Linked DNA regions of Nisaea sediminum. The protein of the gene in region 2 interacts with the protein of the main gene of each other region in a pairwise test. Links are inferred from orthologs where the notes say so. Each region holds a gene or a part of one and is shown on either strand. Other genes may lie near its edges.

Region 1 (4,552 bases), on a different replicon or contig from region 2:
AGGCGGCGCCCTTCTTGGCCTTCTTGGCGTCAAGGAAGGCCCGCATCATCGCCTGTGGCTCGCCGGTCTCGTAGGCCGCGGCGAAAGCCTCGATCCCGGACTCGATGCCGGCTTCGAGCGGCTCTTCCTCCCAGACCTTGAGCAGCTGCTTCTGGATGCGGATCGCGACCGGTCCGGCCTCGGCGATCTCCCGCGCAGTCTGGGCGGCGATTTCCGGCAGCGACATGGATGTCACCAAACGCTCGACGAAGCCCCAGTCGCGGGCGGTGCGCGCATCGACGATCGAGCCCGTGTAGACGAGGTAGCTCGCCTTGCCCCAGCCGATCAGCCGGGGCAGCAGCGCCGCCTCGATCACCGAGGGAATGCCGACCTTGACCTCCGGCATGCCGAACTTCGCCTCGTCGCTGGCGATCCGGATATCGCAGGAGGCGGCGATTTCCATGCCCGCGCCGAGACAGTAGCCGTCGATCGCCGCGATCACCGGCACGCGGCACTCGCGGATCGCCTTCATCAGGCCGTGCAGCCGGGAGATGAAGGCTTCCGCCTTCTCCGGATCGCAGGCGGCCATCTCGTTGATGTCGGCGCCGCCGATAAAGGCTTTCTTCCCTTTCCCGCGCAGCACCAGGGCACGCAGGCTGTCATCCTCTTCCAGCTCGGAGATCGCCAGCGTCAGCGCGCCAATCCCCTCGGAATTGACGATGTTGAGCTTCTCGGCATTGTCCCAGGTCAGCGTGACCACGCTCCCGGTGCCGACCTCCTTGCGCTCGGTCTCAACCGGCATTCTGCGTCTCCTCGGTGTCTTCTTCCGGCCTCGCCTCGATCGGCTCGCCGCCCTTGTCCCGGATCATTTGCCGGATCTCTTCCGCGGCCGCCTCCAGCCGCGCGACATCGGTGCCGCGCGCCACCAGCGTGGTGCCGAAATAGCCGGCGCGGAAATACGGGTAGCTGCCAATCTCGACATCGCCGTAGCGCGACTGGATCTCGCCCAGCGCCTCGGCGACCACGCCCTCACCCAGCGTACAGCTCACCGCCCGTGACAGCATCTTCGCGCCGTGCTTCAGCTTCGGTAGCAGTTCCAGCACCATCGCCTGGAAGACGCTCGGCACGCCCGCCATGACATGGACGTTGCCGATGATGAAGCCGGGCGCGGTCGAGACCGGGTTGTCGATTAGCTCGGCGCCCTCCGGCGTCTCGGCCATCTTCTTGCGCGCCTCGTTGAACTCGCGGCCGATGGTCTTGTAATGGATCTCCATGCGCCGCATCGCCTCCGGATTGCGGATCACCGACAGGCCGAAGGCGGCGGCGATGGAGGCGCAGGTGATGTCGTCATGGGTCGGCCCGATGCCGCCCGAGGTGAAGACGTAGGTGTAGCGCGCCCTCAGCGCGTTCACGGCCTCCACGATCTCGCCCTCCTCGTCACGCACGACGCGGACTTCCGAGAGGCGGATACCGGCCTCGGTCAGCTTCTCGGCGAGGAAGCCGAGATTCTTGTCTTTGGTACGGCCGGAAAGGATTTCGTTGCCGATGATGAGAAAGGCGGAGGTGACGGTTTCGTCTGACATGGCGGACCGGGATTGCTATGAGGTCTCGGGAACTTAGAGCAAGCGAACCATGAAACAACGGACGTCCCGATGCAACTTCCGACACCGCTCCACGAAGGCATCCTGATCCAGCGCTACAAGCGCTTCCTCGCGGATGTAAGGCTCGCCGACGGAACGGAAGTGACGGCGCACTGCCCCAATCCCGGCGGCATGATCGGGCTGCAGGAGCCGGGCTCGAAGGTCTGGCTCTCGAAATCGGACAATCCGAAGCGCAAGCTCGCCTACACCTTCGAGCTGATCGAAACCGACGGCGGCCTTGTCGGCATCAATACCGGGCACCCGAACGCCATCGTCGAGGAAGCCGTCAGAAGCGGCGCGATCGAGGAGCTCGCGGGCTACGCGGCTCTCCGCCGGGAAGTGCGCTACGGGGAGAATTCCCGCATCGACCTCTATCTCGAGGATCCGGCCAAGGGCATCTGCTATGCCGAGGTAAAAAACGTACATCTGAAACGGGACGACGGCCCCAATCCGGGCGCCGCCGAGTTTCCGGACGCGGTCACGAAGCGCGGCGCGAAGCACCTGGTCGAGCTCGGCAACGAGGTGGCGAAAGGCAACCGGGCGGTCATGGTCTATCTCGTGCAGCGGATGGATTGCGACCGGTTCTGCGTCGCCGAGGACATCGATCCGGGCTATGCCGAAGCCCTGCGCACCGCCCGCGCGGCGGGTGTCGAGGCGATCTGCTACGATTGCGATATCACCCCGGAGGCGATCTCGGTGCGCCGTCCCCTCCCCGTCGTCTGGCCCTGACGGGCGGCTCCGCGACACGGGCACGCGGCGCGGATTGACTTGACGCTGGATGCCCCGGACCGCATTTATGGCGGACACTCAAGAGACAGGGCGCGGCCCGGACCGCGCAAAATGGAACAGAATGCAAGATCCTTCACTCGCCCAGGATGAGTCTTCCCGCGCCATCAAGCTGCACGGTCCGCTCGATTTCCAGGGCATGCGGCAGGCCGGAAAGCTGGCCGCCGAAACCCTCGACTACCTGACGCCCTACGTTCAGCCCGGCGTGACCACGGAAGAGCTGGACAGGCTCTGCCACGACTTCATCCTGAAGCATGGCGCGACGCCCGCGCCGCTCGGCTACAAGGGCTTCCCGAAGTCGATCTGCACCTCGATCAACCATGTCGTCTGCCACGGCATTCCCGGTCCGAAGAAGCTCGAGAACGGCGACATTCTGAATATCGACGTGACCGTGATCCTGAACGGCTGGCATGGCGACACCAGCCGGATGTACGGCGTCGGCGACAAGGTCAGCGTGAAGGCCCGCCGCCTGATGGACATCACCTATGACTGCCTGATGCTCGGCATCGAGCAGGTACGGCCCGGCGCGACGCTCGGCGATGTCGGCTATGCGATCCAGAAATACGCGGAAGACCAGCGCTGCTCCGTCGTGCGCGACTTCTGCGGCCACGGCCTCGGCCGCACCTTCCATGCCCCGCCGAGCGTTCTGCATTACGGCAACAAGGGCGAAGGCACGGTGCTTCAGGAAGGCATGTTCTTCACCATCGAGCCGATGATCAACGACGGCAAGTACGCGGTGAAGATCCTGCCGGACGGGTGGACCGCGGTGACCCGCGACCGCTCGCTCTCGGCCCAGTTCGAGCATTCCATCGGCGTCACCGCCGACGGCTGCGAGATCTTCACGCTCTCGCCCAAGGGCTATACCAAGCCGCCCTACGAGATCTGATCCCCGGAAAACCGTCCCGCCCCTCCCATGACTCCAATGCCAAGGATCCCGAGGGGAGGACGCTTCCGTGCCACGCGACGATCTTCTGAACCCTGATTACAATGCCGGCCACCGTCGCCGGCTCCGCGACCGTTTCCTGAAGACCGGACCGGACCGGGTGGCGGATTACGAACTTCTGGAACTGGTGCTGTTCCAGTCGCGCCCGCGCGGTGACGTGAAGCCGCTGGCGAAAATGCTGCTGGATCGCTTTGGCAGTTTCTCCGAGATCATCTCTGCCCCGGCGGAAGACCTGATGAAGGTCCGCGGAGTCGGCGAGAGCACCGCGATCGCGCTGAAGGCCGTGCGCGCCGCCGCCGTCCGGCTGATGCAGGAGCAAGTGCGCGAACGCGCCGTCGTTTCCTCCTGGGACCAGCTCATCGCCTATTGCCGGGCCGCCATGGGTTTCTCCAAGCGCGAGCAGTTCCGCGTGCTCTTCCTCGACAAGAAGAACCGGATCATCGCCGACGAGGTGCTGCAGGAAGGCACCGTCGACCACACGCCGGTCTACCCGCGCGAGGTGGTCGCCCGCGCCCTCGATCTCGGCGCGACCGCCCTCATCCTGGTGCACAATCATCCGAGCGGGGACACAACGCCGTCGAGGGCGGATATCGAGATGACGAACCAGATCCGCCAGGCGGCCTCGGTGCTCGGCATCGTGCTGCACGACCACATCATCGTCGGCCGCGCCGCACATACAAGCTTCAAGGCGCGGGGATTGCTCTGAGTGTATGTAATCCAACCTTAACCGTTCGAAACGATCACCGGTGAAACGGTTTTATGTATTCTAAGAACATGTCCATCCATATTCTTGATTTTTAGATATATATAATCTTGATCGTCAAACACATACTTTGCATCCCTGAATACACAAGAAAAATCTGACAATCTAATTCGATTATGATTATCGCATATATTATTTAGGAAATTCGGCACCCTAAATGAATCAGATATGTAAAGAGAAACAATCACAGGCCTCCCTCCCCCATATTCGCGCGGCAAATGAGGAAAAACCCTCTTAGCATAAGAATAAACAATAAAAACAGACGACAAAATTATAAAAAAAACAATCATCTTTCGATAAGCATCTGCCAATTTCATTACAGAATGATCTAAATTAAAAATTTCTTTTATTTTTATGAAATTAATAAAAATCGAATATGCAAAAATCACAGTAAATAACGTAAACAAAAGCCCCAGAAATACAAAAATTGATGCCCATATA
Region 2 (4,448 bases):
GAACGACACGGTCGCGACCGAGGAGATCCGCTACGGCGACAATGACCGGCTCGGCGCCCGGGTCGCCCAGATGGTCAGCGCCGACACCCTGATCCTGCTCTCGGACATCGACGGGCTCTATACCGCCGATCCGCGGAACAATCCCGCCGCCGAGCACATTCCGCATGTGGAACGGATCGACACCGCGGTCGAAGAGATGGCCGGCACCGTCGGCAGCGAATACGCCTCGGGCGGCATGGTGACCAAGCTCGCCGCCGGCAAGATCGCGTCGGCCGCCGGTTGCCGGATGGCGATCGCGCGGGGGCACGACCCGCATCCGCTGAAAGCGATCGAGGAGGGTGCGCGCGTCACCTGGTTCGCCGCCGCCACCTCGCCGCGCGGCGCGCGCAAGAACTGGATCGCCGGCTCGCTGACGCCGAAAGGCAATGTCAGCCTCGACGAGGGCGCGCTGAAGGCGCTGAAGCGCGGCAAGAGCCTGTTGCCCGCCGGGGTGACAGAGGTCGGCGGCAATTTCGAGCGCGGCGACCTGATCGAGATCCTCGACGCCGACGGACGCCCCGTCGCGCGCGGGCTTTCGGCCTATGGCGCCGCCGATGCGCGGCGGATCGCCGGGCACAAATCCCGTGAAATAGAGCGGATCCTCGGCTACCGTGGCCGCGACGAACTGGTCCACAGAGACGATCTGGTGCTCGACCGCTGAGGCGGGCGCGCCGGGAAAACTGGGAGCGAACGGACCCATGGCCATGCTTGATATCGCCCGGACAGACGATTCCGACATCGAAACGATGATGGCCGGTCTCGGCGCCGCGGCCCGCAAGGCCTCCGCCGCGCTCGCGCTGGCCACGACGGAGCAGAAGAACACGGCGCTCACCGCAGCCGCCGCGGCGATCCGCAATGCGCTGCCGGAGATCCTCGCCGCGAACGAGAAGGACCTCGCCTTCGCCCGCGAGAAGGGCGTGCGCGAGTCGCTCATGGACCGCCTCAAGCTCGATGCCGGCCGGGTGGAAGCCATCGCCCAGGGCATCGAGGACGTCGCCGCCCTGCCCGATCCGATCGGCGCCGTGATGGCGGAGTGGGAGCGCCCGAACGGCCTGAAGATCGCCCGCGTGCGCGTGCCCCTCGGGGTCATCGGCATCATCTACGAATCGCGTCCGAACGTGACCGCCGATGCGGGCAGCCTCTGCCTCAAGTCCGGCAATGCGGCGATCCTGCGCGGCGGCTCGGAGAGCTTTCACTCCTCCAACGCCCTGGTCGAGTGTCTTCACAAGGGCCTGAAGGAAGCCGGTCTGCCGGAAGCGGCGGTGCAGCTGATCCCGACCCGCGACCGGGCGGCGGTCGGCGCCCTGCTCACCATGACGAAGCATGTGGACATCATCGTGCCCCGCGGCGGCAAGAGCCTGATCGAGCGGGTGCAGCGCGAGAGCCGCATCCCGGTGATCGCCCATCTCGACGGCGTCAATCACGTCTATGTCGACCGGGCCGCCGATCCGGCGATGGCGGTCGACATTGTGCTCAATTCAAAGATGCGCCGCACCAGCGTCTGCGGCGCAGCGGAAACGCTGCTGGTCGATGCGAAGGTCGCCGAGGCGCAGCTTCCCGCCATCGCAGAGGCGCTCGCCGAGAAAGGCTGCCTGCTGAAAGGCGACGAGGCCGCGCGCAGGATCGTTCCCTCGATGCAGGAAGCGACGGAGGAGGACTGGTCGACGGAATATCTGGACGCCGTGCTCTCCGTGCGCGTGGTGGACGGGCTGGACGCGGCGATCGACCATATCAACCGCTACGGCTCGCACCATACCGACAGCATCGTCACGCAGGACGCGGCGACGGCGGCGCGCTTCACCTCCCATGTCGACAGCGCCATCGTGCTGCACAATGCCTCGACCCAGTTCGCCGACGGCGGCGAGTTCGGGATGGGCGCGGAGATCGGCATCTCCACCGGCAAGATGCACGCGCGCGGCCCGGTCGGCGCCGAGCAGCTCACCAGTTTTAAATATGTCGTGACCGGCTCTGGCCAGACGCGGCCCTGAACCGGGCGAGGCTTCCCGCCTACAGTGACCCCATGATCGAAAATCCCGAAGCCCGCCGCCTGCTCGCCTCCGTGCGCGGCAGGACCGTCGCGATCATGGGCGGCTCCTTCAATCCGGCGCACGAGGGTCATCTCGACATCGCCCTGCTGGCACTGCAGAAGCTGCGGGCGGACGAGGTCTGGTGGATGGTCTCGCCGCAGAACCCGCTGAAGACGGCCGACGATATGGCGCCCTTCGAAGAGCGCAAGGCCTCCGCCGAACGGCTGGCGCGGGGTCATCCCCGGATCAGGGTCACCGATATCGAGGTGCTGCTCGGCACCCGTTTCACCGCCGATACGCTCGGATCCCTCGCCGCCGGAGCGCCTTTCACCCGTTTCATCTGGGTCATGGGTGCCGACAATCTGGTCGGCTTTCACCGCTGGGCGGAATGGCAACAAATCTTCAACAGTGTCGTCATTGCAGTTTTCGACCGGCCAACCTATTCTTTAAGGGCCTTGTCGGGCCCGGCGGCCCGCCGTTTTGCCAAGGCCCGCATCCGGCAACGGTCCGGCTGGCGCCTCGGCAGACGACGGGCACCGGCGTGGGTGTTCTTTCACACCCCGTTGAACGCGTTGTCCGCGACCAGTATCCGCTACGGATCGGATCGGCCGGACAGCAAAGGTCGAACCCGACAAATGCAATGAGTTGGTGCCGTTCTGGAACGGCGGTGCCGCAACGTTATCGGCTTAGCGCCCCTTGGCGCGAAAGGAGACAGTCATACAGAAAAAAGCCGCTCTCCCGTCCCGGGAAAGCCTCGTCGAACTGGCCTCTCGCTCGCTCGACGACAGCAAGGCCGAGGATCTGGTCGTCATCGACCTCGAAGGCAAATCCTCCATCAGCGATCACATGCTGATCGCAAGCGGGCGATCCACCCGCCAAGTCTCCGCCATGGCGGAGCATCTCGTCGAAAAGCTCAAATCCGTCGGTGTGAAGGGCATCTCGGTCGAGGGCCAGTCGCAGGGCGATTGGGTTCTGATCGATGCCGGCGACATCATCGTCCATCTCTTCCGTCCGGAAGTCCGCGAGTTCTACGCGCTCGAGAAGATGTGGGGCGGCGAGCCGCCGGCGCATGCCAAGGTCGTGCAGATCGGCGACGCGCACGGGCCCCGCGAGATGGCGCACGCCTGAGGACTGACCGGATCGGGGCGCGGCGTTACAGGCACGGACGGGCGCCCGCCCGATAGATACGGTCCGGAGGTAAGAGACTGTGAAACTGACCCTCGCCGCGGTCGGCAAGGCGCGCCGCGACGTGCATGCCGATCTGTACGCCCATTACCGCGGCCGTTTGACCTGGCCCCTCGAGCTGAAGGAAGTGGACATCCGCCGCAAGCTGCCGCCGGAGCAGCTGCAGGAGGAGGAAGCCGGCCAGTTGCTGGCACAGGTCCCGGACGGCGCGATCGTCGTGGTGCTGGACGAGCGCGGAAAGACGCTGTCGAGCGCCGAGTTCGCCGAGAAGATCGGCACCTGGCGGGACGAAGGTGTGCGAGACATCGTCTTCCTGATCGGCGGGGCCGACGGACATCACGAGAACTGCCGCAAGCGGGCCGATCTTCTGCTCTCCCTCGGCCGGGCGACCTGGCCGCACATGCTGGTGCGCGGCATGATCGCCGAACAGCTCTACCGCGCGCAGCAGATTCTGGCCGGACATCCCTATCATCGGGAATGACCGGCGCCTTTGAACACGTTATAACCGCCGCATCATGACAGATCAGACACAGAAACCGCGTCCCGTCGTCCTCTGCATCATGGATGGATGGGGCCAGCGCGCCGAGCGCGACAACAACGCCGTCCTGCTCGCCAACACCCCGAATGTCGACCGCCTGACCGCCGCCGGGCCGAGCGGGCGGATGCGCGCCAGCGGCGCCGATGTCGGCCTGCCGGACGGGCAGATGGGTAATTCCGAGGTCGGGCACATGAATCTCGGCGCCGGGCGCGTCGTCATGCAGGACCTGCCGCGGATCGACGCCGCCGTCGCCGACGGCTCGCTGGCGACGAACCCGGAACTTCTGAAGCTGATCGAGGCGGCGAAGGCCGGGACCGGCCGCTGCCACCTGCTCGGCCTGACCTCGCCCGGCGGCGTTCACGCCCACCAGACCCACATTGCCGCCCTCGCCCGCGCCCTGACGCAGGCCGGTGTCGAGGTGCTGGTGCATGCCTTTCTCGACGGCCGCGACACGCCGCCGAAGAGCGCCCGCGGAGACATCGAGCGGCTTTTGGCAGACCTTCCGGAAGGCGCCCGCATCGCCACGATTTCGGGCCGCTTCTACGCGATGGACCGCGACAAGCGCTGGGAACGGGTGGAGCAGGCCTACAAGGTCATTGCAGAAGCGGAAGGAAATAAGGCCGAGGACCCGCTGGCCGAAATCGACCGCGCCTATGCGG

What was found.
Region 1: the proteins of IG122_RS15895 (region 2) and sfsA interact in binary tests that used the Escherichia coli proteins (3 or more experiments, as listed by UniProt). The link is inferred for Nisaea sediminum from one-to-one orthologs.

The regions. Positions count from the first base shown.
Region 1 is NZ_JACZCQ010000003.1:233,206-237,757, forward strand. Bases 501-3,489 are described here. They hold sfsA (DNA/RNA nuclease SfsA), read left to right. Parts: upstream 501-1,631; coding sequence 1,632-2,348; downstream 2,349-3,489. Other genes in these bases: IG122_RS06135 (enoyl-CoA hydratase), read right to left, coding at 501-781; IG122_RS06140 (competence/damage-inducible protein A), read right to left, coding at 771-1,562; map (type I methionyl aminopeptidase), read left to right, coding at 2,470-3,291; radC (RadC family protein), read left to right, coding at 3,359-3,489. Also shown: more of IG122_RS06135, read right to left, coding at 1-500; more of radC, read left to right, coding at 3,490-4,054; IG122_RS06160 (hypothetical protein), read right to left, coding at 4,072-4,552. UniProt on the Escherichia coli protein: Binds to DNA non-specifically. Could be a regulatory factor involved in maltose metabolism.
Region 2 is NZ_JACZCQ010000006.1:808,643-813,090, reverse strand. Bases 1-2,885 are described here. They hold IG122_RS15895 (glutamate-5-semialdehyde dehydrogenase), read left to right. Parts: upstream 1-743; coding sequence 744-2,027; downstream 2,028-2,885. Other genes in these bases: rsfS (ribosome silencing factor), read left to right, coding at 2,784-2,885; IG122_RS15890 (nicotinate-nucleotide adenylyltransferase), read left to right, coding at 2,060-2,710; proB (glutamate 5-kinase), read left to right, coding at 1-700. Also shown: more of rsfS, read left to right, coding at 2,886-3,194; 23S rRNA (pseudouridine(1915)-N(3))-methyltransferase RlmH, read left to right, coding at 3,274-3,732; gpmI (2,3-bisphosphoglycerate-independent phosphoglycerate mutase), read left to right, coding at 3,767-4,448. UniProt on the Escherichia coli protein: Catalyzes the NADPH-dependent reduction of L-glutamate 5-phosphate into L-glutamate 5-semialdehyde and phosphate. The product spontaneously undergoes cyclization to form 1-pyrroline-5-carboxylate.